Regions from separate parts of the Lactobacillus sp. B4015 genome, predicted to be linked through region 2. Evidence: riboswitches for the same ligand, from Rfam matches in the RefSeq annotation. Region 2 holds a riboswitch; each other region holds the start of a gene.
What was found. Region 2 has a riboswitch for thiamine pyrophosphate ahead of J3U71_RS11030 (ECF transporter S component). Riboswitches for the same ligand answer to the same signal wherever they lie in the genome.
Positions count from the first base shown of each region.

Region 1: linked by a shared signal. The riboswitch ahead of thiM (hydroxyethylthiazole kinase) and the one ahead of J3U71_RS11030 (ECF transporter S component) in region 2 are both predicted to bind thiamine pyrophosphate.
Region 3: linked by a shared signal. The riboswitch ahead of J3U71_RS01985 (ATP-binding cassette domain-containing protein) and the one ahead of J3U71_RS11030 (ECF transporter S component) in region 2 are both predicted to bind thiamine pyrophosphate.

Region 1 covers NZ_JAFNOY010000006.1:75,861-81,841, forward strand. The annotation lists gene thiD (bifunctional hydroxymethylpyrimidine kinase/phosphomethylpyrimidine kinase) at 1-791, opposite strand, end outside; gene thiM (hydroxyethylthiazole kinase) at 806-1,594, opposite strand; TPP riboswitch at 1,669-1,770, opposite strand; gene tenA (thiaminase II) at 1,898-2,560, shown strand; gene J3U71_RS07355 (NAD(P)-dependent alcohol dehydrogenase) at 3,296-4,414, shown strand; gene J3U71_RS07360 (FAD-binding protein) at 4,440-5,981, shown strand, end outside.
Region 2 covers NZ_JAFNOY010000013.1:14,782-20,762, reverse strand. The annotation lists gene J3U71_RS11050 (sigma 54-interacting transcriptional regulator) at 1-233, opposite strand, end outside; gene udk (uridine kinase) at 1,171-1,812, shown strand; gene J3U71_RS11040 (cupin domain-containing protein) at 1,886-2,374, opposite strand; gene J3U71_RS11035 (tyrosine-protein phosphatase) at 2,417-3,166, opposite strand; gene J3U71_RS11030 (ECF transporter S component) at 3,330-3,908, opposite strand; TPP riboswitch at 3,953-4,044, opposite strand; gene J3U71_RS11025 (M42 family metallopeptidase) at 4,115-5,197, opposite strand; gene hpt (hypoxanthine phosphoribosyltransferase) at 5,425-5,981, shown strand, end outside.
Region 3 covers NZ_JAFNOY010000002.1:54,269-60,249, forward strand. The annotation lists gene J3U71_RS01970 (LacI family DNA-binding transcriptional regulator) at 1-135, shown strand, start outside; gene J3U71_RS01975 (glycoside hydrolase family 32 protein) at 324-1,733, shown strand; gene J3U71_RS01980 (energy-coupling factor transporter transmembrane component T family protein) at 1,788-2,441, opposite strand; gene J3U71_RS01985 (ATP-binding cassette domain-containing protein) at 2,450-3,817, opposite strand; TPP riboswitch at 3,854-3,944, opposite strand; gene J3U71_RS01990 (AraC family transcriptional regulator) at 4,112-5,050, shown strand; gene htpX (zinc metalloprotease HtpX) at 5,108-5,981, opposite strand, start outside.

The DNA of each region.
Region 1 (5,981 bases), on a different contig from region 2:
TGATTAAGTGGTCCATGACCGTGACCAACCTGAATCGTTTGTTCAATCGCCTTGGTGACATACTGTTTGCCGATTTTAATTGCTTCACTGAGAGTATGGCCTAGAGCTAATTGAGCAGTAATGGCGGCTGCAAGAGTATCACCAGTGCCGTGAGTCCTGTTAGTGTGCGTCCGTGGACTGCTAACCCAAAAGTCGGTGCCATCTGCTAATAAAGCGTAATCGCTCACAACTTCAGCGTTAGAATGTCCGCCTTTAATAAGCACGTTTTTTACACCCATTTTTTGCAGACTTTGTGCTAATTGGGGATATTCTTGTTCACTAGTAGCCTTAATTCCGGTAAGAGCTTCTGCTTCAGGCAAGTTAGGCGTAATGAGGTTAGCTAGCGGCAATAGCTCATTTTTAACGGTGGTAATAGCATCTTGGCTAAGAAGAGGCGCTCCGCCTTTAGCCACCATAACTGGGTCAATGGTTACCGGACCAAAGTCATATTTTTGCAGATTAAGAGCTACTTGATGGACGTGCGCTGCATCTCCCAACATCCCCGTTTTACAAGCCTTAATCTTAAAGTCTGAGGCTAATGACGCAAATTGGGCATCGACCATTTCAAGTGGTAATAAAAACGAGTCTTGGACTCCGAGCGTGTTTTGGGCAGTCACAGCTACAACCACCGCTGTCCCAAAAACATGTTGCATCTGAAAAGTTTTTAGATCCGCCATAATTCCGGCTCCACCACCAGAATCAGTCCCAGCAATGGTCAAAACTTGGGGAAATGAATTTAGTTCTTCTGTCATTATTGCTAACCTCCTTAATCAAATTTAGCAATAGCTGTAATCTCGGTTTCTTTGACTTTAGCTAAATAATCCATCAAATACATGCTAAATGTGCCAGGGCCTACTTCAGGATGATCATTAACGAGCAATTCTCCAGTAGCTGCAAAAACTAGGCAAGCTGTTTGCGCAGCTTCAAAAGAATCATCGCAGATGGCCGCAAAGGCGGCAACAATGCTTGAGAGCATGTCACCTGAACCAACGTGTGCCTGAAATAGCGGGGTACCATTGTAAACATGAGCGATATTTTGACCATCGCTAATTGTGTCTGTTACGCCACTGGCAATAATTGTACAATGCAATTTTTGCGCAGTTTTACGCGTAATTTCGTCAAGATCGCCACTGCCTGAACCCGCATCAATACCTTTGGCATTCCAGGCAAAACCACCTAAAGAGGCAATTTCACCAGCGTTGCCACGAATGATTGTAGCTGGGAAAGCTTCTAGCAATTTTTGTGCGGTTTGCAGGCGGTAATTGACTGCGCCAACGGCAACGGGATCAAGTACAACCGGTTTTTGAGCTTGCGCGGCAAGTAGCCCCATTTCTTTCATTTGCATAATTTGCAATTTAGTCAAAGTCCCGAGGTTGATGGCAATGCTTGATGCCATCTGAACCATTTCTTCGACCTCAGCAATTTCCTTACTCATGATAGGCGAGGCACCCAGCGCATTTAAGCCGTTAGCGACATCTTGAACGGTCACAAAATTGGCGGCATTAAGGACAATTGGATTAGTTTCACGTAATATAGCTAACAGATTTAGTTTCATAATCTCTCCTTTAAAAATCTCCTGCGCCGTTTATAGGTCAATAAAAAAGCTTTGACATATTTGTGTCAAAGCATAAGTGGATTTTGACACGTTCCTACGCAAGAATTAGCTTACAGGTTCAAAGGGTCTGGCTATCCGCCATCTCAGCCTTCAAAAAGGCACCCCTCGTGTTATCGGTTTCAATTATAGCGACTTTTGCTGGGCAAGACAATAACTAATTTAACCGAATTGCTGCAGTGACTCGACTAAGGTAAACTAACTACTAAAAAACACGCAACTATTAATTGGGCGAGGGAGATAATAATGACTGAATTTACAGCACAATTGCGTTATGCGGCAAAGGATTTGTGGGAAAAAAGCATGGAGCAGCCCTTTGTTAAAGAGCTGCAAAGTGGCCAATTGCCATTGGCTACTTTTCGGTTTTACTTATTGCAAGACAGGTACTATTTAGCTGAATTTAGCAAAATTCACCGGCTAATGGCAAAGAAAACTACTAGTCAAGAAGTGCAACAATTCTTGCTGGCAGGTGCCCAAGATTTGCAAGAATGTGAAATAACGATGCAGCAACATTTTTTAGCGGAATTAAAAGTCACATCTAATGAGATTAAAGAAACTGACGCAGCGCCAACGGCGTACGCCTATGTTAATCATCTGTTTAAAACGCTTGAAAAAGATGGTCTTGCTCCTTGTGTCTGTGCCATTTTGCCTTGCTACTGGCTGTACCAGGAAATTGGTCAAGCATTGGCGCAAACGGGTTCACCGGTTGCACTTTACCAGAAATGGATCGAGACCTATGATAGCGACTGGTATGACGTCAATGTTAGTCGCATGTTAAAGTTGACCAATAACTTAGCTGCGCAAGCTTCAGAACGAGAGCGTGGGCAGATGCAGAAAGCCTTTGTGCGCAGCAGCTATTATGAATGCCGGTTTTGGCAAATGGCGTATGAGCAAGAACAGTGGCAATAGCTTTTCTGACCTAAAGAATTGTTTTAATTAAAAAAGTAATTTTCAAATTTCGGAACTAATTATTTAGTAAAAAGTCTATATAAACAGTCAATACTTTTATAAAACAATTTTGCTTAACATATTATTTTTAAACTCTACAAATGCAAGCTTTGTTTTGATAAATAATGTGTCAAAGATCTTTTGCTTATTTTTTCTTTAAAATTAGTTGATTTCGACTTTTTGTTTTGACGGTTAGTTTCTCTTACCAGGTTGATATTAGTGCAAATGGCGAAACAAATAAAATTAAGCTAATAAAATTATTTAATGCCTCTAAACTCGTAGCATAATTTTTGTTCAATATTTGTAACTGTGATGAATACCCAAGTTTGCAGCCTAGAATAATGAGTAAATCATGTTTAACACCTATCTTAATATTTTTAACACTGCTATTTAGGGATTGCTAAATTAAACAATTAAACTGTGGTTTGTGCTTAAATCAACATTTTTTGCTTAAATTTTACCCTTTTTCCTAACGAGAAATATATCTCAAATATTAAAATTATATATTCTACTTTTTCTAAAAAATTACTTGCACTTTCATAAAATTCGATTGAAAAGCAATCTTTAATTGAATTTTATAATCAAAATTACTTGTTTAAATTTTTGTAAACCATATTAAAATGTAAGCGGTTATGTGATATAAGTAACATAGTAAAATAGCGAAGCTTAGTATTTTAGAATGAAGAGGTTATTACCATGAAAATCAAAGCAGCCGTTTTAAATAGATCAGATTCTGATTTGAACTTGGAAGAGGTTGTCCTAGATGACCCTAAAAGTAATGAGGTTTTAATAAAGACTGTTGCATCAGGCATATGTCATAGTGATATTGAATTTCAAAATGGTGGGTTTCCAATTCAAATGCCAGTTATTTTGGGCCATGAAGGAGCCGGAATTATTGAAAAGGTTGGAAGAAATGTAACTGATTTCAAAAAAGGCGATCACGTTGTAGTTGGCTTTGCATATGATGGAAATTGTCGATTCTGTAGAAATGGCCTGCCAGGATCATGTGTTAACTTTAACAAATTAAATACTAGTGGTGGACCAATGCTGGATGGTACCTATCGTCTGCATAAGCAGGACGGGCAAGATATAGGTGTATTTTTTGGTCAATCTTCTTTTGGGGACCATATTGTTGCCAATGTAAACAATTTGGTCAAGGTACCGAATGACTTGGATTTACGCTTAGCTGGACCTTTAGGATGTGGCTATATGACAGGAGCCGGTACAGTTCTTAATGCTATAAAACCTGAAGTCAACTCTAACTTAGCCGTTTTAGGAACCGGTTCTGTAGGTTTAGCTGCAATTATGGGTGCTGCTGTTTCTAATTGTAAACATGTAATCGCAATAGACAAGAACAATATGAGACTAAAAATTTCTAGAGATTTTGGGGCTACTGAAACTATTAATAATACTCAGGAAAACATAATTGATAAAATTAATGAGATTGTAGGTAGCGAAGGTTTGAACTATGTTATTGACACTACTGGTGAACCTGAAGTAATGAAACAAGGTTTGACTGCGCTAACGATAAAGGGACAATTTGCAGTTGTTGCGATGGGAACAAAAACTATTAAAGAGCTTAGTCCGATGATAGACATTCTAGCGGCATCAAAGAGTATTTCTGGCATTATTGAAGGCGACTCGGTTCCACAAGAATTTATTCCTGAAATGATTGATTTGTACCATGCAGGTAGGTTTCCAATTGACAAAATTGTTAAATTTTACAAACCAGAGGAGATTAATCAAGCTATTAAAGCCTCTGTGGAAGGCAGTACGATTAAACCAATTATTGTATTTGATAATCAATATAAATAAAGCATTTGCTTAAGGAGAATTAGCGATGGTAAAAGATGGCTTATATCAAAAAACAGCACCAGGACATAATGGAGATATTAAGGTGTCCGTATCTTTAAGTAGCGGAAAAATTACTGACATAGAGGTAATTGAGCATCAGGAAACGGCACTTCTATCTGATAATGCACTTAATTTAATTCCACAAAAAATACTTGAAAACCAATCAACTGAAGTTGATGCAGTTACAGGAGCAACATTTACTTCTCAGGGAATAACTAGCGCCGTCAGAAAGGCACTAATTGAAGCAGGAGCAAAAAGTACCGAATTTGCAAATCATGAAAAAATTGTCCAAAAGGACCATCAGATTGCGACTGATGTAATCGTTTTTGGTACTGGTCTTGCAGGTTTAGATGCTGCAATTACAGCCAAAGAAAATGGTGCGGATGTTGTTTTAATTGAAAAAACTGGCCGCTTAGGTGGAAATTCAGTGGTTTCCGGTGGATTTATGTATGCAACTGGTAGCAAATTTAATAGGGATCAAGATAATGACCCTGATAATTTAATTCATTTTTACGAAGACTTTGCCAAAAAAGATGGTGGAAAAGTTAATCATGATCTAATTAAAGTGATCGCTAAAAATTCAGGAGCGGCCGTTGATTATTATGCAGACAAATATGGCGTGAAATTTACTGCAATGCCGTTAGGTATATCTAAAAAGCCAAGAACGCATATTAATTTTGAACTCGGCCCTGTAGCAATTATGGGACCGGTAATTAAACGAGTGAAGGAATTAAATATTCCAGTTCTTTATGAGCAAACTCATGAAGAAATTAAAACTTCTGGCAATGCAGTTACTGGTGTCACAACTAAGGGCAAATATGACAATTACGATATTAAATGTAAAGCAGTAGTGATTGCAGTTGGTGGTTTTGATGGTGCTCGCAAGGTTCGTGATGAATATGCACCGAGTGCTAAGGGCACAAGGTCACTTTCTACACCATACAACAATGCTGATTATATCGGTTTGACTAAGAATTTGCATGCCGCAACTGAATTTAAAGATGGTGTAATGGGCATTATGACCGCGAATTATCTTTCCGTAGGTGGTGGTGCAAATTCCCTAATCATTTTGGGTAAAGCTCTTGCTGTTAATAATTTAGGTAGAAGATTCACTAAAGAGGGCCAGCACTATTCCTTAATGTACAATGATGCATTAAAATCAAAAGGAAATAAGTTTTTCTGGATTTTTGATAAAAACAATCCTTCCTTTGAAGCAGCTAGTCAGGTTGTGGAAGCAAAAAAGTGTGTCTCTTTAGCTGAAGTAGCTGAGGTAATTGGATGCGATTATCAAACTCTTTTGAAAACAGCTGAACGGTATAACTCATTTGTGGGTAAAGAAGATGTGGAATTTGGTCGTGATGATATCGTTGCGGTAGCTAAGGATGGCCCGTATTACGTAGTTGAAGGTTATCCGACTACGGTTGCTGGTTTTGGCGGCTTAAAAATCAACACAAATGCACAAGTTCTGAATACTATGAATCACGAAATTCCGGGAATTTATGCAGCGGGTGAATCTGCTACTGGTCAA
Region 2 (5,981 bases):
AGATTCTCTAAACTTTTAAGAGTAGTATATTCTTGCTGTAATTGCTGATTAGCATTTTTTTCTGCCCATTCACGATCCACAAAAATGACTGGCCTGGTATTAACTTTAATAATCTTTTTTTCTCTGACCAACTGATTTAAGTAATGACTGACTGTATTTCTTTTAACTCCTAGTTTTTTAGCTAAATCTGAAGTTAAAAGATAATGACCCTTTTTCTGCTTTGTTTGTCTCATTATAGACAATAATTTTTCTTTCACATTCATATTGTTTAAGTTTCTTCAATCATTCGATTATATAATGCTTTTATGATAATGGTAGCGATTTTATAAATGTTGTTCAAGCTAAAATAGAACAATTTATCAATGAGAAATACGTTATCAATTACTTGCGAACTGACATCCAGATTTTCCCAATTCATAAATAAGTACAATGCTATTATTAAGTAATTACCAAAAAATCCAGTCAAAAAGGCTAGACAATACAGTTAATAATATGTTTGATTAAAAATATTTTCCCTATTCCGAAGTTTTAGTTTTAAGTGGTTATTAAGCTACTAGAACAATAAGATTTAAGCATAAAAACTATATTCAATAATTGTTGATTCAAAGTTCCTTGCCACATAGTTTTTCTTTAATATCCATCAACTAGGCCTAACCTTACTATATTTTCTTTCACGTTCGAACCTGAAAATACCACACAGCCATTCAAACTTTCAGATAAATTAACCATATTCAACTTCATAGAATGAATCATTTTCAACTGAGATCTATTATTTTTGACCTTGTCAAAATCAGTATTTTTTCCTAAATATTAACCTTTTCTAATGACCGATTAATTGCAGCTTGCTAATCAGTCAATATAGTTTTCATAATATCTCTTCCGCAGTATCTCTTTACTCAAGTACTTTACATTATTAGCTAAATCACGGTAAAGTTTCTCAGTTAAACTAACAAATTGCCCAGATTCTTTGTATAAAGCCATATTTGTAAAATGATGTAGAGTTTCGTAAATAAAATTGAAAAAGTTTGCGACCGATTTAAGTTTACGCTGCAAAATCAAACAAATATTTTTATCAATTAAATTTCTAAATATAAGATATTTTTTACCTTAACCGTTGGTAATCCAAGGAAAAGTAAAGTAAAATGTTATTTGATAAAAAGGAGTGTCTCAATGTCTAAACTTGAAAAACCCGTTGTGATAGGAATTACCGGTGGTTCAGGCAGCGGTAAAACTACCATCGCTCACAAAATTGTTGACCAAATGCAGGAAAATGAACACGTCTTAATTATGACGCAAGATTCATATTACAAAGATAATACTGGTATTCCGATGAACATCAGACAGAATATCAATTATGACCACCCTGATGCTTTTGATATTCCCCTTTTAGAGGAGCAATTAAATCGGTTATTACAATACGAGCCAATTGAAATGCCCGTTTACGACTTCAAAGAACACACAAGAAGCAAAGAAACTATCCATATCGAGCCTGCCGATATTATTATTCTTGAAGGAATATTAGTACTGGCAAGTGAAGAGATTCGTAATTTAATGGATATTAAAGTTTACGTTGATACGGATGATGATATTCGTTTTATCAGACGATTAGAGCGTGACATTAAGGAACGAGGCAGATCGATTGATTCGGTCATTGAACAATATTTAGATACAGTTAAGCCAATGTATCACCAATTTATTGAACCAACCAAACGCTATGCAGACATTATCATCCCTGAAGGCGGCGAAAATAATGTCGCAATCGATATGCTCACCACTAAGGTACACTCTGTTTTAAGCGAAAATATTAGATAAAAAACTGATAAACCAAATTAGCATCAAAAAACGCCAAATTCTAGCTTTAGAAATTGGCGTTTTCTTATTCATTTTAATCATTTGCCAGCCGCTTAATTACTTCAGCATAATCTGGATATTGTTTTAACAAATCTTGTTTGTGGGGCATTTCAAAATCATGATAGTCAAAGCCGGGAGAAACCATGCAGCTAACTAGACAGAAACTATCTGGTTCCGTGATTTCCGAGGCAAAGATGGTGTTTTTTGGAACCTTAAATTGCAAGACTTCTCCGTGATCAATTCTTTTACCTAATTTTATAGCATAATAATGACCATCTGGAGCAATGCAGTGGATTGTAATCGCCGTGCCGTCATGATAATACCATAGTTCATCATGGTTTAAGCGGTGAAAATGGGAACAGCTCTGATCATCAAGTAAGAAATAAATTGAAGTGTAGTAAAATCTATCTGCTTGGCTATCCTGAGCAAAGAACTGCTCATCACTAGTATATATTTGACGGAACCAGCCTCCTTCTTGGTGAGGCTCAAGGCTCAAACTTTTAATATAATCTTCTCGGTTCATAATTTTTGCTCTCTTCACGCTCAATCAGTCAACTTCATTAAGTTAAACCAAGTAATTCTTTTGCATTTGCTCTTTAAAATTTTGTGGCAGTTTCAAGCCGTCAGTAAAGTAGTGATCAAAATCACCGTAGTGCTTTTTAACGGTTGAAAAGTATCTTTCCAGGTATTGGCGTTCAACAGTTAACGCAATTGCTACATCGTTGAGGTTATTAGGATCCATCTTATCTTTTAAGTATTCTAATATTTCTTTGTTAGCTTTTTTACGAGCAGAAATTGTTTTTAAGTAGTCGGTGAAAATCTGCTCCTCACTAACATCCAGGCTCTTTAAAATCAAGGCTGCAGCTACCCCTGTTCGATCCTTACCAGCAAAGCAATGAAAGGCAACTGGAACTGGATCGGTCATTAACGTTAGCAAAAAGTCGTGATAGCCTTGCTTAGCAGATTCTGCCATTGCCAATTCTTCATAGGTTTTCAGCATATCTTGTTCAACACTGCTATTGGCCGAAACAATTTCATCAACACTAGCCTGATTTGTTGTGCCAACATCTTTTAGCACATCAATAATTTCATAGTCTAATTCTGACCAAAGATAGTCTGGGTATTCTTGTCTTTCCTCATCACCGCGAAAATCAACCAGTCGCTTTATTTTGTAGTAGTTCTGAACACGATCTTTTTGTTCTTCGGTTAAATCAAATAGTTGACCACAACGAAAAAGCAGCCCTTCTTTAACCTTTCTTCCATCTGAACTAACATAGCCACCTAATGAACGCCAATTTGTTATCTCTGTAGTCATAATTCTCCTTAAACTTATTATTTATTAAAACTGTTTGGTTTTCATAAAGGAATATTATAATTTTTATTGAATTCTACGTCCATGATTTTCGCAAACTAATTTGTGTTTCTTAGTCTTTTTTATAAAAAAACCGCAAAAAATATTTTGCGGTGCTAATTTTAATTTAAGCAATTTTGGGCTTTAATGCCTGATCAAATAAGTTAGTAATCAATTTTACCAAAACGCCGTCAAATACAAGCGCAGAGAGTATACAAGTAATAAACATGATAACTTGCAGTTGGATGCTATATTTACTCCAGCCGTACAAAAAATACGTTGGAATAAAACTACCAAGGCCGGCAAAAAAGGCCCCTGTTAGTACGCTTTGCCAAGAAAATGCTTGATAACGACTTTTTTGCGGGAAAAAGCCAATTTCATTAGTTGCTCCTTGAATCACACCAGACAAAATTGTTACTGCACCCCATTGGCCGCCAATAGCCATTTCGACAACTGCTGCCAATGTTTCACCAATTGTTCCTGAACCAACCGTTGGCACGAAATACATCGCTAAGGGAGCTGCCATTAGCCATAATCCAGAAAAAACAGTATCTGTTACCGGAGCAAAGCCGGTCGGAAGCAGTAATAACTTAATTAAATTGTAAGCCCAATTAAACCCATAAGTGTAGATTACTCCCATAATAATTCCAATTAAAGCAATCAGGATAATTGCTTTAACGTTCCATTTTGATGATCTTGTAAACATAAAAATACTCCTAACTAACATTCTAAGTCAGTAGGAGTACTCTAATATACTTAATAACACTTCCCTAGCGCAGGTATTGTCCTGTTCAGGTTCGGAGGGTATTTCTCAGCTAAATGTGGCACCCCTAGTGACTTTCTTATCTTTTTGCCTATTATAACACAATATCAAGCAGACATTTTAAGTTATTCAATTAACTAGCAATTTAATTAAAATTGACTAAAACTAGCCAACTTTTCTTTAGTCAAATCACGGATAATTGCACAAGTTAAGTCAACTGAGGCCTTAAAGTCTTGATATGCGCTAAAGCAGTATGCTGAATGCTCGTAACGCACTGGAATTCCGATAACAATTGTTGGCGCACCATTTTCATAGTAAATTGCTGCACCATCTTGTCCGCCACCGGTCCGAACCGAACGAGTATATGGAATATTGTTTTTATCCGCTAATTCACATGCGTATTGTTGGAATTTTGGATTAGGTAAAAATGAAGTATCCATATCACGCAGCATTGGTCCACGCTTTAAGCCTGTTTGAGAAAGCCATTTTGGAGTAAATGTATCATCTGCTGGACATGATTCAAGCACAATCCCTAGGTCTGGCTTAATACTTCTAGCTGTTACGTACGCTCCCCGTAAGCCGACTTCTTCTTGACTTGAAAGTGCGGCTACAACGTTAAAGTCAGTCTTTTCACCGTTGAGATTATCCAAAACATCAGCCATTGCAGCTGCACCAAACCGGTCATCAAAATCCTTACCGAAGAAAAGACCGGTTTTTTCATTGTATTCGCACTTGACGTCAACAAAAATGGGACAACCAGTATCAATTTTATAATCATTAATTGTATCTTCACGAGAACTAGAACCAACATCAACTGACATATCTTCTACTTCCGGTACATTGTCACGTTCTTCTTTAGTCATGAAGTGCGGTGGCTTAGTTGCTACTACGCCAGGAACATATTTACCGTCACGGTTTCTAATTTTTACCCGTAAAGCTGGAATATTATATTTAACCCAGCCGCCAAGCGGAACAAACTTAATCATTCCGTTTGGTCTAACTGCCTGAGTTATAAAACCAACAGCATCAGAATGGGCATCAAGCTGGATAATTGGCTGACCAGTTTGATTTTCTTTTTTAGCAGCATAAACGTTGAGCATACCATCAATTTTTATATCGGCAATATCTTTTACTGTGTCAGTGAATAATTTGATAAACTCTCCTTCAAAGCCGGAAGTTGAATTAGCATCCGAAAAAGCTTTGAGCATTTTTATTTCTTGTTCTTTTTCCATCGTTGTAATTGACCTTTCGCTTATTAAACTTTAAATTTCATTGTAGCAAAAAACAATTATTTAAGCTATTTCTGAAAAAATCCTACTGCTTTTAGCAAATTTGATAATTTTGTCCGTAATTTCGGTACAAAATGGCTAAAAAAGTTCAAAACAAGCTCCTTTTTTCCGATAAAAATGATATAATCAATTTTATTAGGAATTTTGAGTTTTAAGTGAAAGGTAAATAAATGCCGAAAAACGACAATATTGATAATATTATTGATCATAAATTGTTTACCGAAGATGATATTCACCTGATGTGTGTCAAATTGGGTAAGCAATTAACTGAAGACTATACTGGTAAAAGACCATTAGTTATAGGTGCATTAAAGGGTGCAATTTTCTTTTTAACTGACCTGGTACGTGAAATGAACGTCAAAGAAGAAATTGATTTTATGGACGTTTCTAGTTATGGTGATGGTTTTGAATCTTCAGGCGAAGTGAAAATCATTTCCGATTTGGCTACAGATGTCAAAGATCGTGATGTTTTAATCGTTGAAGATATCATTGATACCGGATTAACCTTGAAATATATGAAGGATTTGCTCCAAAAACGCGGCGCTAAAAACGTTAAATGCTGCGTGTTACTGAATAAGGAAGCTAATCGAAAAGTTAACGTTAAGGTTGATTATTTTGGTTCAAAAGTCGGAAACGAGTTTGTTGTAGGCTATGGTCTGGATTTTATGAACTTTTACCGTAACTTACGCTACATTGGCGTTCTTAAGCCTGAAGTCATCAAGCTAGC
Region 3 (5,981 bases), on a different contig from region 2:
CGTCAAATGTGCATCCCGTTTCATGCGGAATTGATTCAGGACATTGAATACTTACTGTCAAATCAGGGGTATAAAGTTTTATTGTGCAATCGTCTTAATAATCCGGAAAAAGAAATTGCTTGTACTAGCAATTGATCGAAATTTTGGAAAAATACGGCAACCGAGGTAAGCCACGGGAACTTGATGATTGAATTAAACAAATAATTCTTAAGCAAAAAGAGGACAGTTTTTCTGCGCCTCTTTTGTATTGTTTGTATCACATAAAAAAGTCTGTTTTAATGACAGTGATTAAGATATTCCGCTAGATTAGAAAGGAATTTGCAATGGCTGAAGCTGTGAAAGTTACCAATGAGCGCTATCGCCTCAAGTATCATGTTTCTACGCCGGGGGGATGGATGAACGACCCGAATGGCTTTTCGTTTTTTAAAGGCTATTACCACCTTTTTTACCAGTATTATCCCTATTCCGCACAAAAAGGGCCGATGCATTGGGGACATTATCGCAGTCGCGATTTAGTGCACTGGGAAGAGTTACCGATCGCCCTAGCACCAGATGACGAGCAAAATGTTTGTTTTTCAGGTAGTGCGATTGAGAAAGATGGTCGGCTGTATTTGATTTATACAGGGCACCAATATCATGACCTGAATGATCATACGCAGTTTACTGAAACGCAAAATATTGCATATAGCGATGATGGCATTAACTTTAAAAAAGATGCTCATAATCCAATCATTGCTGCTGCTCCAGCTGATAATACGCAGCATTTCCGTGATCCGAAGGTATGGCGTCAAGGCAAGTATTATTACATGATTTTAGGCAGTCAGGCGGCAAATGGCTTAGGACGGGCGTTAACTTACCGCTCTGAAAATTTATTTGACTGGGAATATTTGGGACCAATTGCTAACGCACAAACTAGTGCGCAAGAGGGCTTTATGTGGGAGTGCCCCGATTTATTTACACTAGGAGACCACGACATTTTATTGTGTTCGCCGCAAGGCATCGAATCCGATGGTTTACGCTTTTTAAACGAGTTTCAAACAGGCTATTTTAGTGGCAAAATGGATTATCAGCAGAACATATTTACTCACGGGGCGTTTACAGAATTAGACCATGGACATGATTTTTATGCAGCCCAAACAATGCTTGCCCCAGATCATCGGCGGATTTTGATTGGCTGGATGGATATGTGGAATGCCAACTTCCCGGAACAAGCCGACGGCTGGTCGGGTGCACTGACAGTTCCGCGGGAATTAAGTTATGCTTCTGGTCATTTGTATATGAAGCCGATTGCTGAATTAATGAGTTTGCGAACTGAAAAAATTATGGCTGAAGAGGGAGTGGTAACATCCCTTGAGGTCACGACGCCGGATCCGCAGCATTGTGAACTGCTTTTTGAAGCCAATACGTCATCTTGGTCGGGTAATGAAATTAGTTTTACGCTCGAGAGCAAACAGCAAGATTTGGTTTCATTAACTTGGAATAAAAAAACTGGGCAAGTAACGGCTATCCGCGCTGATAAACCTGATGGGGATGACAAACGCTATGGCAATCTCCAGACTAGCGCAAGCTTAAAACTGCATATCTTCATTGATACGAGTTCGATTGAGTTCTTCTTAAATGATGGTGAACTGGTCTTTTCAGAGCGTTATTATACCGAGAATCAACCGCAAATCTTCTTTAGCGCTGATAAAGGAATTAAGGCAAAAGTCGAAGGTTATACTTTGGCGCGATAAACTCTAGCTAAAAAGAGCAGCAGTGGTGGTTAAAACATCACTGCCGCTCTTTTATTATTTTAATGTAAATAAGGCAACGTTAGTGGCTAATAAAAGACCAGCGGCCCATAACCAATCGCTGCGTTTGACGGGAACAGCCACGATGACCGAGCGCTTGGCATCTTCGCGAAAGCCGTGCGATTCCATTCCCTGTGCCAAGTTTTCGGCCGAGTTAAGCGCGACTAGGATAGCCTTAAAATAGAGAACGGGAGACCAAAAACTAAGATAAACGCCACGCATCATTGCCGCTGTGCGAATTTGTTTAACGGCAGTTTGCATGCGTGGAATAATGTTGAGTGCTGCTAGGACCCCGTATGCGAATTTGCTAGGTAAATGAAAATTCTGTTCAAATGAACGTGCCAATTCTTCGGCACTAGTTTTTTGGGCGACACAGCAGATTGTCAGCGTGTAAACGTAGATTCTGCTAGAAAGACTTAAAGCGTTGGTTAAATTAGGCTGAGGTGCAAACCAGTAGAGTGTGGCAAACACGGTAAAGGCCGCAATTAATGGCACGGTAAAAGTTAACAGGAGATTTTTAACTTTCATGTGGCAGTAAAGTAAATAGCACGTGCAAAAGCCGATAATTAGCACGTTGGTAATTAGACTGGTTTTAAAAGATATTTCAACCGAAATAATTAAAGCGACAATGAATTTAAAACTGGGATTCATAACAAGCCTCACTTGTCTACGTATGTTAATTGTTGCTGGTCAAATACAAGGTGGTAATCGCACCAATCTGCCAAATTAGTTAGTTCATGGCTGATAATCAGAAGTGTCTGCCCCCTTTTTTCCTGGCTTTCGCGCAACAGACCCATTACTTTTTGTGCCGATTGGTGATCTAAGCCGCTTAAGGGCTCATCAATTAATAAAACGTCTTGATCAGCAATTAGCATTAATAAAATTTGTAATTTCTTTTGTTGACCGCCCGAAAGTGAGTAGACGACTTGGTCTAGTGTCTGGTCAAGATCAAGGTCTTTCACCTCTTTCGCAATTTTTTGATCGGAATAAAAGTTGCTGGTGCGCATTTTTTTACTTAGGTTAAGTTCATCTTCAACGGAAACGTTAATAAATTGATCACTTGCACTTTGAAATATCTGCCCGACTTGACGCAAATATTTTCGCATGCGCAAGTTGCGAATTTCTTTTTGGCGGTAAGTCAAACTACCAGTGTATGTGAGCATCTTGGTTAGCGCATTGAAAAGCGATGTTTTCCCCACACCATTAGGGCCAGTGATTAGGGTGGCTTTGCCTGCCAAAATCTTTAGGTGCTCCTGTTTTAGCAGTAACCGGTTCTGCTTAATTAAGGTATTAGTAAGTTCAAAGCGGCTTGTTTCATTAGTTGGTAGGGCAAAAGAATAATGCTCGTGGTGGTCATTTTGTCGAAGAAGCTGCTTTTTTTCGGCAGTGCTTAAGGCAGTAACCTGGTGACCGGTAAATTTAAACAAACAGTCACAAATACCCTCATAATCAGCTAGAACATGGTCGCTTAGAATAATTGTTTTTCCTAAGTCACGAAGATGAGCCAACTTTTTAATTAAAAATTGGCGGGCAGCAGGGTCGCAACTTGCAAAAGGCTCATCAAGCAGAAAAAGATCGACATCCATTGCAATTAAAACAGCAAGAGCTACTCGTTGCTGCTCACCGCCAGACATAGTATTGATTTTTTGATCAAGCAGCTGGTCGATCTGGGCAAAAGAAGTTGCTTTTTGCAATCGTTTTGAGTAGTGCTCACGGTCAATTTCCAGGTTTTCAAGTGCAAAAATGATCTCTTCACGCGGTGTTGCCATTGTGAATTGTTCGCCAGCATTTTGAAACATCATTGCACTCTTAAGCCCATTAAGATCGACAGTTCCACTAACTTTACCAGCATATTTAGGATAAAGGCCAGCTAAAATTTTTAATAGCGTCGATTTACCGCAACCTGTTGGCCCGATTAATAAGGAAAATTTGCCCGTCGGGATATTAAGATTAACATCTTGCAAAATAGGCTTTTCTTCATCATATGAAAAAGTAAGGTTTTTAGTTTTCAGCAATTTTTTAACCAATCTAAAAAAGTCGCCATGGCATAATGCTAGGCGACGTTAAAATTCAGTGCTTTTCCCTTCGCTGGCATTATCCATAGCAGGTTCAGTGGGTATATTCTCAGCCAAGATGGCACCCCAATATTTCAGGTCAATTATACATAAAAGCAATTTTCTTGTCTAGTTGCGGCAAATTAGGCTCCGTTAATAGCACTTAAGGCTCAACTTCTATCACAGATGTTAAAAACATATAAATAGCGGCGCTTTTTGCTATATAATAAAATTATGAAAATAAATTACTAATTAGAAGGTGACATCATGGCAGCAGTTAAGCTAGAACAATATTTGGCAAGTGTATTGGATTCAACTAATGCGGATACGAATGAAGTCCGGCTAAAGCCCGGAAACAAGGCCTTTAACCTGTTTAGGGTTTACCTTGAAAATCATAATACGGGCATTCACCGGTACCAAACCAGCAATCCCACAATTTTGTACGAAGCTGAAGGCATGGCAAAAACTAAAATTAACGGACAAAACTTAACTTTAAAAGCGGGTAATTTGCTGTTTTTGCAAGAAAAATGTGGCTATGAGGTCGAAAAACAAGGGAAAAATGATCTTTTGGTCAAATTAGAATTTAGTTCAAAGGTTAATTGCGCGGATTTTTGGGGAGAAAAAGCAACGCTCAATTCACGTGAACAAAAAGTAGCCGAACAGCTTGTTCAGATTCTCAAGACTAAGAGACTATTAAGTTTGCGCTGCTCACAAATGTCGCGCCCAAGTCAGTTAATGAAAAAAGTTATTGATGAATATTTAAACCACAATCTTTTTACGCGCAGTATTATTGCAGCAGAATTGCGGATACTCGTGATTACGGCAATTAGAAATCAAGACTTGGAAACAGCGCCAGTTAATCAACATAAGTTTGCGCAAACGGCGTTAGAGCGTTACATTGATGCAAATTATACTGATATTACCTTAAATGAAACAGCAGAACACTTTGGACTCAACCCAAATTACTTTTCCAGTTTAGTTAAGCAAAAAACTGGTAAGAGCTTTGTTGAACATGTTGATGAACGCCGCATGCAGGAGGCACGCAATTTGCTTGCTCGACCTGACATTTCGGTTAAAGAAATCATCGCGCGGGTCGGTTATAACGGTAAATCGTTCTTTTACAAAAAATTTAATGAATATTACCATGAAACGCCGGTACAAATGCGTGCGGAACTGTTTAGACAGGCCAATATCAATTTAAAGTAAGAGCAATATTTTTATTAAAAAAGGAGCGGACTATTTTGCAGAGCGCTCCTTTTTAAGTTACATTTTTTCTAAACGTTTAATTCGGTCACTTGTAGGCGGGTGACTGTCGAATAAGTGGGTAAGACCATGCCGCTTACGTAGCGGATCTTCGATATACATGCCAGCACTACTTGGATCAGCAGCTTTCATGGGGTCAGAACCGTCAATTTTTGTCAAAGCAGAAATCAAACCGTGAGGATTACGGGTCAACTCAACTGAAGAAGCATCTGCTAAATATTCACGGTTGCGTGATAAAGCCATCTGAGCAAGACTGGCACAAATAGGTCCTAAAATAAGTACAAAGATGATCGCCACGATTTTGAAAATAACGACAATAGTATTGCCATTATCGTTATCACTGTCGCGATCATCATCAATCCACCAAATATAGCGACTAGCAATGCCTGATAAATATGAAATGACGCCAACCAGTACGGCTGCAATAGTGGAAACCAAGATATCATAATTTCTAATATGTGAGATTTCGTGACCTAAAACGCCCTCAAGTTCCTCGCGATTCATCATGTCAAGTAAGCCCTGGGTGACAGCAACCGCAGAATGGTTTGGATCCCGTCCGGTTGCAAAAGCATTAGGACTAGGATCATTGATAATAAAAACGCGTGGCATTGGTACTTTGCCGACTAGCGCCATATCTTGAACAACGTGCCATAAAACGGGGTTGTCTTGTTCATGAATTTCTTGGGCATGATTTAGACTCATAACCATATTAGCGGGATTAGGCAAGACAATTAACATGTAAATTGCACTAAAAAAAAGCGCAATAATTACTCCTAATAAAGGTCGATTGCCCCAGATAAAACCTAATCCGGCACCAACTAAGGCGAGAATAATGACGAATAAAATCAAGATGCCAGTAGTTTTGCGTTTGTTG